2 regions of the Streptomyces sp. NPDC044002 genome follow, and region 2 is predicted to be linked to the other one. Evidence: predicted binding sites of a transcription regulator. Region 2 holds the regulator's gene; the other holds the start of a gene.

Region 1 (6,436 bases), on a different contig from region 2:
CCGGCGGTGGCGGCCCGGGCCGTCACCGGGCGCACCCCGCGCGCGGAGGTGCTGGCGGTGGCGGCGCTCACGGACGGGGCGAGCCGCTGGACGGACACGTTCGGGGAGGGCGACTGGGCGGCCTGCCTGGACGTGCTGCGCAAGGAGGGGGCGCGGGGGCTGATCGGGCGGGTCCGGGCCGTGGAGTCGGACCCGCTGCGCCCGCCGGCCCGGCACAAGCGGCACGACGACGCCTCGGCGGTCTACGCGGAACTCTGAGCCGCGCGGAGCTCTGAGCCGCGCGGAGCTCTGGGCCGCGCCCGCGACCGCGGCTCGGCTCCTACTCCTCGCCGGAGTTCAGCTGGTTCAGCAGCCGGGCCAGCTCCGCGACCTCGCCGCGGTCCCAGTCGGCCAGCTTGCGCATGTACTGCTCGCGCCGGGCCCCCCGTACGCGCAGGAACCGTTCCCGGCCCTCTTCGGTGAGGCCGACGAGGAAGGCGCGGCCGTCGGCGGGGTCCGGCTCGCGGGCCACCAGGCCGAGCACCTCCAGGGCGCGCAGCTGGCGGCTCATGGTGGCCTTGCCGACGCCGAAGTAGGCGGCCAGCTCGGTGGCCCGCTGGCGGCCGGCGGCCTCCAGGCGGACCAGCAGCCCGTACGCGGCCGGCTCCAGCTCGGGGTGCAGGGCGCGGGCCATCTCGCCGGAGGAGGCCCGGGCGCGCCGCAGGAAGACGGACAGCTCCCGCTCCAGGGCGAGGAACTCCTGGTCTTCGCTGCCGTGCACGTGCCGCTCCCATCGGTGGCGGGGCGCACCGTGGCACCCCTGTTCGGGACCAGTATTTCGCAGCGGGTGCGCCGAGGGCCCGGGGCCCCGCCGAAGGGGGTCCCCGGGCCTCGGCGCTCGGTGTGCCCGGTGTGCGCCTTCCGGATCAGGCGGCCTTGGTGAAGGAGACCACCGCCGGGGCGAGGGCCAGCTCCAGCACCTGGCGCACGTCGGTCACCGGGTGCACCTCCAGTCCCTCCAGCACCTCGCCCGGGACGTCGTCCAGGTCGGCCTCGTTCCGCTTCGGGATGATCACGGTGGTCAGTCCGGCCCGGTGCGCGGCCAGCAGCTTCTGCTTGACCCCGCCGATCGGGAGCACCCGCCCGGTCAGCGAGACCTCGCCGGTCATGGCCACGTCCGTGCGGACCTGGCGGCCGGAGAGCAGGGACGCCAGCGCGGTGGTCATGGTGATGCCCGCGCTCGGGCCGTCCTTGGGGACGGCGCCCGCCGGGAAGTGGATGTGCACGCCCCGGTCCTTCAGGTCGGCGACCGGCAGCTCCAGCTCCGCGCCGTGCGAGCGCAGGAAGCTGAGGGCGATCTGCGCCGACTCCTTCATGACGTCGCCCAGCTGGCCCGTGAGGGTGAGCCCGGAGGCGCCGGTCTCCGGGTCGGCGAGGGAGGCCTCGACGAACAGGACGTCGCCGCCGGCGCCGGTGACGGCGAGGCCGGTGGCCACGCCCGGGACGGCCGTCCGCCGCTCCTCCGGGTCCTGGGCGGACTCGGGCACGTGGTGCGGGCGGCCGATCAGGCCGCGCAGCTCGCCCGCGCCGATGGCGAAGGGGAACTCCCGCTCGCCCAGTTCGTGCTGGGAGGCCACCTTGCGCAGGAGCCGGGCGATGGACCGCTCCAGGGTGCGCACGCCGGCCTCGCGGGTGTACTCGCCGGCGAGCTTGCGCAGCGCGTCCTCCTCCAGGACCACCTCCCCGTCGGTCAGCCCGGCGCGCTCCAGCTGGCGGGGCAGCAGGTGGTCGCGGGCGATGACGACCTTCTCGTCCTCGGTGTAGCCGTCGAGGCGCACCAGCTCCATGCGGTCGGCGAGGGCTTCGGGGATGGCCTCCAGGACGTTGGCCGTCGCGAGGAAGACGACGTCGCTGAGGTCCAGCTCCACCTCCAGGTAGTGGTCCCGGAAGGTGTGGTTCTGCGCGGGGTCCAGGACCTCCAGGAGGGCGGCCGCCGGGTCGCCCCGGAAGTCGGAGCCGACCTTGTCGATCTCGTCGAGGAGCACGACCGGGTTCATCGACCCGGCCTCCTTGATCGCCCGGACGATGCGGCCGGGCAGGGCGCCGACGTACGTCCGCCGGTGCCCGCGGATCTCGGCCTCATCCCGCACGCCGCCGAGGGCGACCCGGACGAACTTCCGGCCCATGGCGTGGGCGACGCTCTCCCCGAGCGAGGTCTTGCCGACGCCGGGCGGCCCGACCAGCGCGAGGACGGCACCTCCGCGCCGTCCGCCGACGACGCCCATGCCGCGCTCGCCGCGCCGCTTGCGCACGGCGAGGTATTCGGTGATGCGGTCCTTCACGTCGTTCAGCCCGGCGTGCTCGGCATCGAGGACGGCGCGGGCGCCGCGAATGTCGTACGCGTCCTCGGTGCGCTCGGTCCAGGGCAGTTCCAGGACGGTGTCCAGCCAGGTGCGGATCCAGGAGCCCTCGGGGCTCTGGTCGCTGGCCCGCTCCAGCTTGTCGACCTCCTTGAGCGCGGCCTCCCGGACCTTCTCGGGCAGGTCGGCGGCCTCGACGCGGGCGCGGTAGTCGTCGGACTCCTCACCCTCCTTCTCCCCGCCCAGCTCGCGCAGCTCCTTGCGGACGGCCTCCAGCTGGCGGCGGAGCAGGAACTCGCGCTGCTGCTTCTCCACGCCGTCCTGGACGTCCTTGGCGATGGACTCGGCGACGTCCTGTTCGGCGAGGTGGTCGGAGAGCGCCTTGACGGCGAGGCGGAGGCGGGCGACCGGGTCGGTCGTCTCCAGCAGTTCGACCTTCTGGGCCACGCTCAGGAAGGGCGAGTACCCGGAGTTGTCGGCCAGCGCCGACACCCCCTCGATCTGCTGCACCCGGTCCACGACCTGCCAGGCGCCGCGCTTCTTCAGCCAGCTCGTGGCGAGGGCCTTGTACTCCTTGACGAGCTCGGCGACCGCCCCGGGCAGCGGGTCGGGCACCTTCTCGTCGACGGTCTCCCCCTCGACCCAGAGCGCCGCCCCGGGCCCGGTGGTCCCGGCGCCGATCCGGACGCGGCCGCGCCCGCGGATCAGCGCCCCGGGATCCCCGTCGGAGAGCCGCCCGACCTGCTCGACGGTCCCCAGCACACCGATCCCGGCGTATTTCCCGTCGACCCGGGGCACGAGCAGCACCCGGGGCTTCCCGCTGCCCGCCGCCGCCTGCGCGGCCTCGACGGCTCCGCGCACCTCGGCGTCGGACAGGTCCAGGGGAACGACCATCCCGGGCAGCACGACCTCGTCGTCGAGCGGCAGTACAGGCAGGGTGAGCGTTACGGACGTCGAAGCCATGATCTTCCCTCCGGCAGTGAAGTTGAGCTATGCCGACTCAATGCTTCTGCGTCCGGCAATGTTCCCCAACGCCCGTTCGCCGGGGGCGAACACGTCCGACGGGTCCCCCGTAGCACCATGACGGCATGACAGACACACGACGGACCGTCAGCTCGGGCTCCCCGCTGGAACCCCGGATCGGCTTCTCCCGCGCGGTGCGCACGGGGCCCTACGTAGCCGTCGCCGGCACGGCCCCGATCGGGGACGACGGCTCCACGGTCGGCCCGGGCGACGTCCACGCCCAGACGGTGCGCTGCCTGGACATCGCGCAGCGCGCCCTGGAGGAGGCCGGCGCCTCGCTCTCCGACGTCGTGCGGACCCGGATCATGCTCACCGACATCACCGCCTGGGAGGAGGCCGCGCGGGCCCACGGCGAGCGCTTCGCCGCGGTCCGCCCGGTGACGACCTTCGTCGAGGTGTCCCGCTTCATCGACCCGGCCTGGCTGGTGGAGGTGGAGGTCGACGCGGTGGTCCCGCAGGTCCCCTAGAGGGCACGGAGGCGGATGTCGCCCGAGGTGGTGCGCACCGCGATCCGGGACGGGGACCCCGGGGCGTCGCCCAGGGCGTTCTCCCGGTCGCCCGAGTCGGTGTCGGCGGACACCCGGTACGGGGCCTGCGGCGCCCGCAGGGTCACGTCGCCCGAGCTGCTGGTGACGGACACCGAGGCCGGGGCCTTCGCGAAGCCGGCGTCGACGTCCCCGGACGCCGCCCGGAACTCGGCCTCGGCCCCCTCCAGACCGGTGGCGGTGATCCGCCCCGAGGCGGTACGGACCTTCAGCGCGCCCGAGATCCCCTCGGCCCGGACGTCCCCGGACGCCGAGGTCAGCTCGGCCCGGGCGACGCCCCGCACCTCGATGTCCCCGCTGCTGCTCCCGACCTTCACCCGGACCGCGGCCGGGACCTCCAGGCGGTAGTCGATCCAGCAGTCCCCGTCCCCGCAGCCGTCGCTGAAGGTCAGCACCCCGCCCGACACCCGCTGCCCGGGCCGGGGCTCCGCACTCCCCCGGTAGTGGACCACCCGGCGCACGGTGACCCCGGGGCCGGAGCCGGGGACCACCTCCACGTCGCCGCTGCGGGTCCCGGTCAGCTCCACCGCCGTGACCGCCTCGGGGACGGCGGCGTCGGCGTCGAGGGTCTTCACCGGGCCTGCGCCCGTCAGCGCACAGCCGCAGAGGAGGAGGGCGGCCCCGGCGGCGGTGGCGGCAAGGCGGATTGACGTGGTGTGAGGTGCCATGGGACGAGTCTGTCCAACGGCACGCGGAACCGCCCTGGTGCGGGCATCCCAAAACGGGGTGGTGCTGGCCCCACCCCCCGTCCTCAGGGCCCGGTCACCACCGGCCGCAGCTCCGAGGGCAGGCCCCACTCGCTCCACGACCCGTCGTACACCGCGGTCCGCCCGTACCCCGCCAGGGTCGCCCCCAGCGCGAGCACGCAGGCCGTGACGCCCGAACCGCAGCTGAAGTAGAGCCGCTCCCGCTCCCCGGCCAACGCCCCGAACGCCTCGCGCAGTTCCCGGGCCGGCCGCATCAGCCCGTCCGGCCCCTGGAGCTCGCCGAACGGCAGGTTCAGCGCGCCCGGCATGTGCCCGCCCCGCAACCCCGGCCGGGGCTCGGGGGCGGTCCCGGCGAACCGCTCCCGGGTCCGGGCGTCGAACACCGCGGCGGCCGGGTCGGCGAGCGCCTCGGCGACGACCCCGGCGTCCACCAGCAGCCCGGGCCTGGGCCGTGCGGTGAAGGAGCCGCGCGGCCCCTCGTACGCCGCCGCCTCACCCTCGACGTCCAGCCCGGCGGCGACCCACGCGGGCAGGCCCCCGTCCAGCACGGCCACCCGGTCGAAGCCCATGGCGCGCAGCATCCACCAGGCGCGGGCGCTGGAGTAGATCCCGGCACCGTCGTACACGACCACCGTGTCGGCGTCGTGCACCCCGAGCCCGCGCACGGCCTCGGCGAAGTCCTCCGGGGAGGGCATGGTGTGCGGGACCGCAGCCGCGTGGTCGGAGAGGGCGCCGTCGAGGTCGAAGGGCCGCGCCCCGGGAATCCGCACGGGAGCCCCCCGGTGCGCCCCGACGGAGGCGTCGAACACCACGACCCCGCCGAGGCGTTCCGCGAGCCAGTCACTGCCGACCAGCGGACCGGGTATCTCGGATACGGGCATACGGGCACCTCCGGGCGCGGCATCGAACACGATCACGCCCCATCCTGACCCATCCACCCCCGGAACGGGCCGGGTTGGGGGGGCGGGGGCCGGATACCGCCCCGGGCACACCCCGCGGAGGTCACCCGACCCCGCAGCACGGTGCCACGTACCCAGTCACCCACCCACCCGCACCCAGGGAGGCGGGTGGGCAACCACCGCCCCACCCCACGGGGTCGAGGGGGAGATAGCGGGCCCGCACCACGAGCCCCCGCACCAGCCCCCACCCCCTCACCCGCACCGCCCCCGCCACGCGTACACCGCCACCCGGGCCCCGCGGACCGGGGTCACCGAGCAGCGGTCGAACGCCTGCGCCAGGGCCTCGCGCTTCGCCGCCTCCGCCGGGTACGCGTCCAGCGGCTGGTCCGGCGGGTCCAGCAGGGCTATCACCCTCGGGGAGGCCAGGACCGCCGCCCGGACGGCGTCCGGCGGCAGCTCGGTGCCGTGGAGGGTGCGGGACTGCGCCGGGGTGCGGGACAGGGCGACGTCCCGGAGGGGGTCGTACGTCCCGGGTGACGACAGCAGCCACTCCCGCCGCCGGGACGGCATGAACAGCACCGCGTCCCCCGGCCGGGCCCGCTCCCGCACCGCCGCCGCGACGGCGAGGGCGTCGTCCTTGCGCGCCTCCGGGGTGCGCAGCCACACCGACCACCCCGCGAAGGGCACCAGCAGCGCCCCGGCCAGCAGCCACGGCAGCCACCGCGCCCGCGTGCCGCCCGCCCGCGCACCGGCCAGCACGGCGAGGCCGGCCAGCGCGTAGAGGACGTACCGGTCGACGTACCAGGGGTGCGCGAGCGAGACCGTCAGCAGCAGCCCGGGCGGGAGCAGCGCCAGGGGCGCGGCCACCCGTACGAGGTCCCGGTCCCCGGCCCCCCGCGCCAGCAGGGCCACCGCGGCCAGCA
Region 2 (6,436 bases):
CAGTGCGCACCGCCGGACCAGCGCGCCGACCCGCCCGGCGTCCTCCGTGCGCAGCCGCCAGGCGAGGAAGGGGCGCCCGCCGAGCCCGAGCGCGGGTTCGCGTACGAGGACCCGCGCGCGGGTCGCCGCGTACAGCGCGGCGGCGGTCAGCAGCAGCGGGACGGCCGCCGCCGCGAGCAGGGCCACCGCGCCGATCAGGTCGAACACCCGCTTGGCCGGCGGCACGGCCGGCCGCAGCCCTGGCCGGGCGGTGAGGGTGGTCAGTCGCAGCCCTGGCCGGGCGGTGGGGAGGCGCAGCAGAGGCATGCCAGCACGCTGCCGGACGCCTGTCCGCCCCCCGGCGCGCCGCGCGGCCGTGGCTCCACCGGGAACCCGTTCGGGTGCGGCCCGGCGGGCTGGGGGCTCTGCCCCCAGACCCCCGCGCCTCAATCGCCGGCGGGGCTGAGGATGCTGCGGCCCCCGGCGGGGCTGGGTTCGGCTGCGAGCGACGGCCGCTGGCCGCCGGCCGCAGGTCCGGCCGCGCCGGCGATCGGGGCGACGGGTGCGCAGCGCCTGCGCGGTCCCGCGGCTCGGCGCGGGTGCGGGCTCGGGGCCGGCCCGGGCCAGGGGCTGTGCCCCTGAGCGTAAGCGCAGCCTAAAGGTTGAGCCCCCTCGACTCACCTCTGTTGACGCCAGCGCAGCGTTACGGCATTCTTGAGCCTGTTCCACTCAAGTCAGCTGGAGGAATTGAAATGGCACGTGCGGTCGGCATCGACCTGGGCACCACTAACTCCGTCGTCAGCGTTCTCGAAGGCGGCGAGCCCACCGTCATCACCAACGCCGAGGGTGCCAGGACCACGCCGTCCGTCGTCGCCTTCGCCAAGAACGGCGAGGTCCTCGTCGGCGAGGTGGCCAAGCGCCAGGCGGTCACGAACGTTGACCGGACCATCCGCTCCGTCAAGCGCCACATGGGCACTGACTGGAAGATCAACCTGGATGGCAAGGACTTCAACCCGCAGCAGATGAGCGCCTTCATCCTGCAGAAGCTGAAGCGCGACGCCGAGGCGTACCTGGGCGAGAAGGTCACGGACGCGGTCATCACCGTTCCTGCCTACTTCAACGACTCCGAGCGCCAGGCGACGAAGGAGGCCGGCGAGATCGCCGGTCTGAACGTCCTGCGCATCGTCAACGAGCCGACCGCCGCCGCCCTGGCGTACGGCCTCGACAAGGACGACCAGACCATTCTCGTCTTCGACCTCGGTGGCGGCACCTTCGACGTGTCGCTCCTGGAGATCGGCGACGGTGTCGTCGAGGTCAAGGCCACCAACGGTGACAACCACCTCGGTGGCGACGACTGGGACCAGCGCGTCGTCGACTACCTGGTGAAGCAGTTCGCCAACGGCCACGGCGTCGACCTGTCCAAGGACAAGATGGCGCTCCAGCGCCTGCGCGAGGCCGCCGAGAAGGCGAAGATCGAGCTGTCCTCCTCCACGGAGACCTCGATCAACCTGCCCTACATCACGGCCTCCGCCGAGGGCCCGCTGCACCTGGACGAGAAGCTCACCCGCGCCCAGTTCCAGCAGCTGACCGCGGACCTGCTCGACCGCTGCAAGACCCCGTTCCACAACGTCATCAAGGACGCCGGCATCGCGCTGTCCGAGATCGACCACGTGGTCCTGGTCGGCGGCTCCACCCGCATGCCGGCCGTCGCCGAGCTCGTCAAGGAGCTCACCGGCGGTCAGGACGCCAACAAGGGCGTCAACCCGGACGAGGTCGTCGCCATCGGCGCCACCCTCCAGGCCGGTGTCCTCAAGGGTGAGGTCAAGGACGTCCTGCTCCTCGACGTGACCCCGCTGTCCCTCGGCATCGAGACCAAGGGCGGCATCATGACCAAGCTCATCGAGCGCAACACGACCATCCCGACCAAGCGGTCGGAGATCTTCACGACGGCCGAGGACAACCAGCCGTCCGTGCAGATCCAGGTCTACCAGGGCGAGCGCGAGATCGCGGCGTACAACAAGAAGCTCGGCATGTTCGAGCTGACGGGCCTGCCGCCGGCCCCGCGCGGCGTCCCGCAGATCGAGGTCTCCTTCGACATCGACGCCAACGGCATCATGCACGTCACGGCCAAGGACCTTGGCACGGGCAAGGAGCAGAAGATGACCGTCACCGGCGGCTCCTCGCTCGGCAAGGACGAGGTCGACCGCATGCGCCAGGAGGCCGAGCAGTACGCGGACGAGGACCTGCGCCGCAAGGAGGCCGCCGAGTCCCGCAACCAGGGCGAGCAGCTCGTCTACCAGACGGAGAAGTTCCTCGCGGACAACGCGGAGAAGGTCCCGGCCGAGGTCAAGACCGAGGTCGAGACGGCCGTCACCGAGCTGAAGGACAAGCTCAAGGGCGAGGACACCGCCGAGATCCGCACCGCGACGGAGAAGCTGGCCGCGGTCAGCCAGAAGCTCGGCCAGGCCATCTACGCCGACGCCCAGGCCGCCCAGGGTGCCGCCGGCGCCGCGGGTGACGCGGGCCAGGCCAAGGCCGACGACGACGTCGTCGACGCCGAGATCGTCGACGACGAGAAGCCGAAGGGCGGCGCTGCCTGATGTCGGAGGAGACCCCGGGCTTCGACGAGAAGCCCGAAGTCCCCGCCGGCGCCGGCGCTGACGACGCGGAGCCGAAGGCCGCCGACTCCTCCAAGAAGGAGGACGAGGCGGCCCCGGCCGGGGACAAGGCTCAGGATGTTGCGCTGCTGGCGCAGCTGGACCAGGCCCGTACCGCGCTCGGCGAGCGCACCGCGGACCTCCAGCGGCTCCAGGCCGAGTACCAGAACTACCGTCGCCGCGTGGAGCGGGACCGGGTCGCCGTCAAGGAGATCGCGGTCGCGAGCCTGCTGACGGAGCTCCTCCCGACCCTGGACGACATCGGCCGGGCCCGGGAGCACGGCGAGCTGGTCGGCGGCTTCAAGTCGGTGGCCGAGTCGCTGGAGACCGCCGCCGCCAAGATGGGGCTGCAGCAGTTCGGCAAGGAGGGCGAGCCCTTCGACCCGACGATCCACGAGGCCCTGATGCACTCGTACGCGCCGGACGTCACCGAGACGACCTGCGTGGCGATCCTGCAGCCGGGGTACCGGATCGGCGAGCGCACGATCCGCCCCGCGCGGGTCGCGGTGGCCGAGCCCCAGCCGGGCGCGGCACCCGCCGCGAAGTCCGAGTCCGGCGACGGCGACACGCCGTCCGACAAGGACACGGATGCCCCCGACAAGGGCTGACGCACACCATGTAGGGATCCGAGAGGAGGGACACCGGGGATGAGCACGAAGGACTTCGTCGAGAAGGACTACTACAAGGTCCTCGGTGTCCCGAAGGACGCCACCGAGGCCGAGATCAAGAAGGCGTACCGGAAGCTCGCCCGCGAGTTCCACCCGGACGCCAACAAGGGCGACGCCTCGGCCGAGGAGCGCTTCAAGGAGATCTCCGAGGCGAACGACGTCCTCGGCGACGCCAAGAAGCGCAAGGAGTACGACGACGCCCGCGCGCTGTTCGGGAACGGCGGCTTCCGCGCCGGTCCCGGCGGCGGCGGCTCGTTCAACTTCGACCTGGGCGACCTCTTCGGGGGCACCCAGGCCGGCGGCCAGGGCGGCTTCGGCGGCGGCCTCGGCGACGTCTTCGGCGGCCTGTTCAACCGCGGCGCCGGGGCCGGTGCGGGGACCCGCACCCAGCCGCGCCGCGGCCAGGACATCGAGTCGGAGGTCACGCTCTCCTTCACGGAGGCCGTGGACGGCGCGACCGTGCCGCTGCGGATGTCCTCGCAGGCCCCCTGCAAGGCCTGTTCGGGCACCGGCGACAAGAACGGCACGCCCCGCGTCTGCCCGACCTGCGTCGGCACCGGCCAGGTCTCCCGGGGCAGCGGCGGCGGCTTCTCGCTGACCGACCCCTGCGCGGACTGCAAGGGCCGCGGCCTGATCGCGGAGAACCCCTGCGAGGTCTGCAAGGGCAGCGGGCGCGCGAAGTCCTCCCGCACCATGCAGGTCCGGATCCCGGCGGGCGTCTTCGACGGCCAGCGGATCCGGCTGCGCGGCAAGGGCGCCCCGGGCGAGCGCGGCGGCCCGGCCGGCGACCTGTACGTCGTCGTGCACGTCGGCAGCCACCCGGTGTTCGGCCGCAAGGACGACAACCTCACGGTGACCGTGCCCGTCACGATCGCGGAGGCGGCCCTCGGAGCCGACATCAAGGTTCCGACCCTGGGCGGCCCGGCGGTGACGCTGAAGCTGCCCCCGGGCACCCCGACCGGCCGTACGATGCGGGCCCGCGGCAAGGGCGCGGTCCGCAAGGACGGCACCCGCGGCGACCTGCTCGTCACGGTGGAGGTCGCGGTTCCGGCGGAGTTGTCCGACAAGGCCCGCGAGGCCCTGGAGATGTACCGGGACGCGACCGGGTCCGAGGATCCGCGTGCCCTCCTGTTCGAGTCCGCGAAGGGAGCATGACATGGACGGCCGCCGACGACAGCCCCGCTTCGGCGAGGGGGCGTACCAGCTCACCGACGAGACCCCGGTCTACGTGATCTCGGTGGCCGCCCAGCTCTCGGGCCTGCATCCGCAGACCCTGCGCCAGTACGACCGCCTCGGTCTGGTCTCGCCGGACCGTACGGCCGGCCGCGGCCGGCGGTATTCGGCGAGGGACATCGAGCTGCTCCGCACGGTGCAGCAGCTGTCCCAGGACGAGGGCATCAACCTGGCCGGCATCAAGCGGATCATCGAACTGGAGAACCAGGTGGCCGCGCTCCAGCAGCGCGTGGCCGAGCTGTCCGCCGCCGTGGACGGGGCGGCCGCCGCCCTCCAGGCCCGTGAGGCCCAGGTGCACGCCTCGTACCGCCGCGACCTGGTCCCGTACCAGCCGCCGGTGCCGGGCAGCGCGCTGGTCGTCTGGCGCCCCACCAAGCGCCCGGGCGACTGACCGCGGCCCCCGCACGCCGTGAAGGCCCCGTCGGGCCTCTCCCGCACAGGAGGAGCCCGACGGGGCCTTCGGCGTGTCCCGGGGGCTCCTGAGGGCCTCCCGAGGGCCCCTGTCAGCCCTCGGGGAGCTGGGCGGGCCCCTGGCCGTGCAGGATCCCGGACTGGGCGATGAGGTAGCCCAGCTGGGCCCTGCTGCCGCTGCCCAGGGCGGCGGCCAGCTTCGCTATGTGCGCGCGGCAGGTGCGTACGTTCATTCCCAGCCGGCGGGCGATCGCCTCGTCCACGTGGCCCTCGATCAGCAGCTGTGCAATGGAGCGCTGCACTCCGGAGATACCATCCGGACTGTGCGTGTACGTGACCTCGTCGCCCAACGGCACGGCCCTGCGCCAGAGTTGCTCGAAGACCTTGATGAGGTAGTCCACCAGTCCCGGGTGCCGCAGCTCCAGGGCCACCCGCCGGTCGTCGCTGGCGGGGATGATGGCCACGGTGCGGTCGAAGATCATGAGACGCTCGATCAGCTCCTCCAGCGTGCGGATCTCGACCTTTCCGGCGGAGATCCGGTCCACGTAGGCGAGCGTGCCCTGGCTGTGCCGCACCGTGTGCTGGTAGAGCGTGCGGATGCTCACCCCGCGGTCGATCATCGGCGTGGCCCGCTCCAGGGACTCGCTGAGCACGTTGGTCGGCCGGGCGCCACCCGGCTGGACCGTCAGGGCCTCGGTGTGGCACTCGGCGGTGGCCAGGTCGATGGCGGCGTTGATCTGGTCGAAGCCCTCCAGCACCGTGATGGCGTGGGTGTTGGCGGGGCTTTGTGCGCTGATGGTCAGGAACGGCTCGAATGCGTCGGTGAGATCTACGGCGGTGCGCCTGCGCTCCTGGATCTCGCGTTCGAGCGGATGGAGCCGTTGGGCCAGTGCGATGGACGGGGGAACCGCGCGCAGCTGGTTGGCGTCGTCCGGGTCGGGTCGCAGTAGCGCGAATTCGAGCAGGCAGGGGGCGTTCGCGACCTCGCCGCGGGCGACGCGGCCGGTGCTCAGGGCCGCCGCGTAGAGTCGCGCGCCCTCGGTGCACATCTCCGTGACGGGGTGGCGATGTGTCGGGTTTATGTCGCTCTTGGGCAAATCTCCACCCCCCAGGGTCCTGAACATGTAAGAACATGATGCATCGTCCCTGTGGCACTGACGTGCCTGAATGAGCCATCGTCTGACAGTGCGGGGGAGAGGATTCCATCAAGTGAGGACGAAGCCGACCATGTATAAGAGAATGCTTCGCTCGGCGCTTGCCGTTGTTTTCTCCGCCGTTGCGGTCTTTGGGGCGGTCGTCGCCGTCGACGGGGACACGGGAAGCGCTCAGGCTGCTGCCGGTCCGTCGGCCGGAACCGCCGTCGAGAGCGATTTCGGCTGGAACAGCACCCCTGCGAAGGCCTCGTCATGACCCCCGACGACCGCGACTTCCGCCGCGAAATGGCATCCGCGTACCGCTCGGGATGGCAGTTCATAGACCTCGCCACGG

Evidence for each region. The regulator HspR, encoded in region 2, represses chaperone genes until heat shock. The targets are predictions, from matches to a motif close to TTGAGNNNNNNNNNCTCAA.
Region 1: the regulator HspR is predicted to act here: its motif matches at 3,325-3,343, upstream of lon (endopeptidase La).

What each region holds. Positions count from the first base shown of each region.
Region 1 covers NZ_JBWKEZ010000048.1:51,368-57,803, reverse strand. The annotation lists gene AC07A6_RS29445 (protein phosphatase 2C domain-containing protein) at 1-258, shown strand, start outside; gene AC07A6_RS29440 (MarR family winged helix-turn-helix transcriptional regulator) at 320-760, opposite strand; gene lon (endopeptidase La) at 906-3,302, opposite strand; gene AC07A6_RS29430 (RidA family protein) at 3,428-3,829, shown strand; gene AC07A6_RS29425 (DUF4097 family beta strand repeat-containing protein) at 3,826-4,575, opposite strand; gene AC07A6_RS29420 (sulfurtransferase) at 4,659-5,495, opposite strand; gene AC07A6_RS29415 (glycosyltransferase family 39 protein) at 5,766-6,436, opposite strand, start outside.
Region 2 covers NZ_JBWKEZ010000014.1:73,402-79,837, forward strand. The annotation lists gene AC07A6_RS13535 (sugar transferase) at 1-306, opposite strand, end outside; gene dnaK (molecular chaperone DnaK) at 732-2,579, shown strand; gene grpE (nucleotide exchange factor GrpE) at 2,579-3,244, shown strand; gene dnaJ (molecular chaperone DnaJ) at 3,284-4,459, shown strand; gene AC07A6_RS13555 (heat shock protein transcriptional repressor HspR) at 4,461-4,928, shown strand; gene AC07A6_RS13560 (helix-turn-helix transcriptional regulator) at 5,041-6,072, opposite strand; gene AC07A6_RS13565 (hypothetical protein) at 6,158-6,358, shown strand; gene AC07A6_RS13570 (Rieske (2Fe-2S) protein) at 6,355-6,436, shown strand, end outside.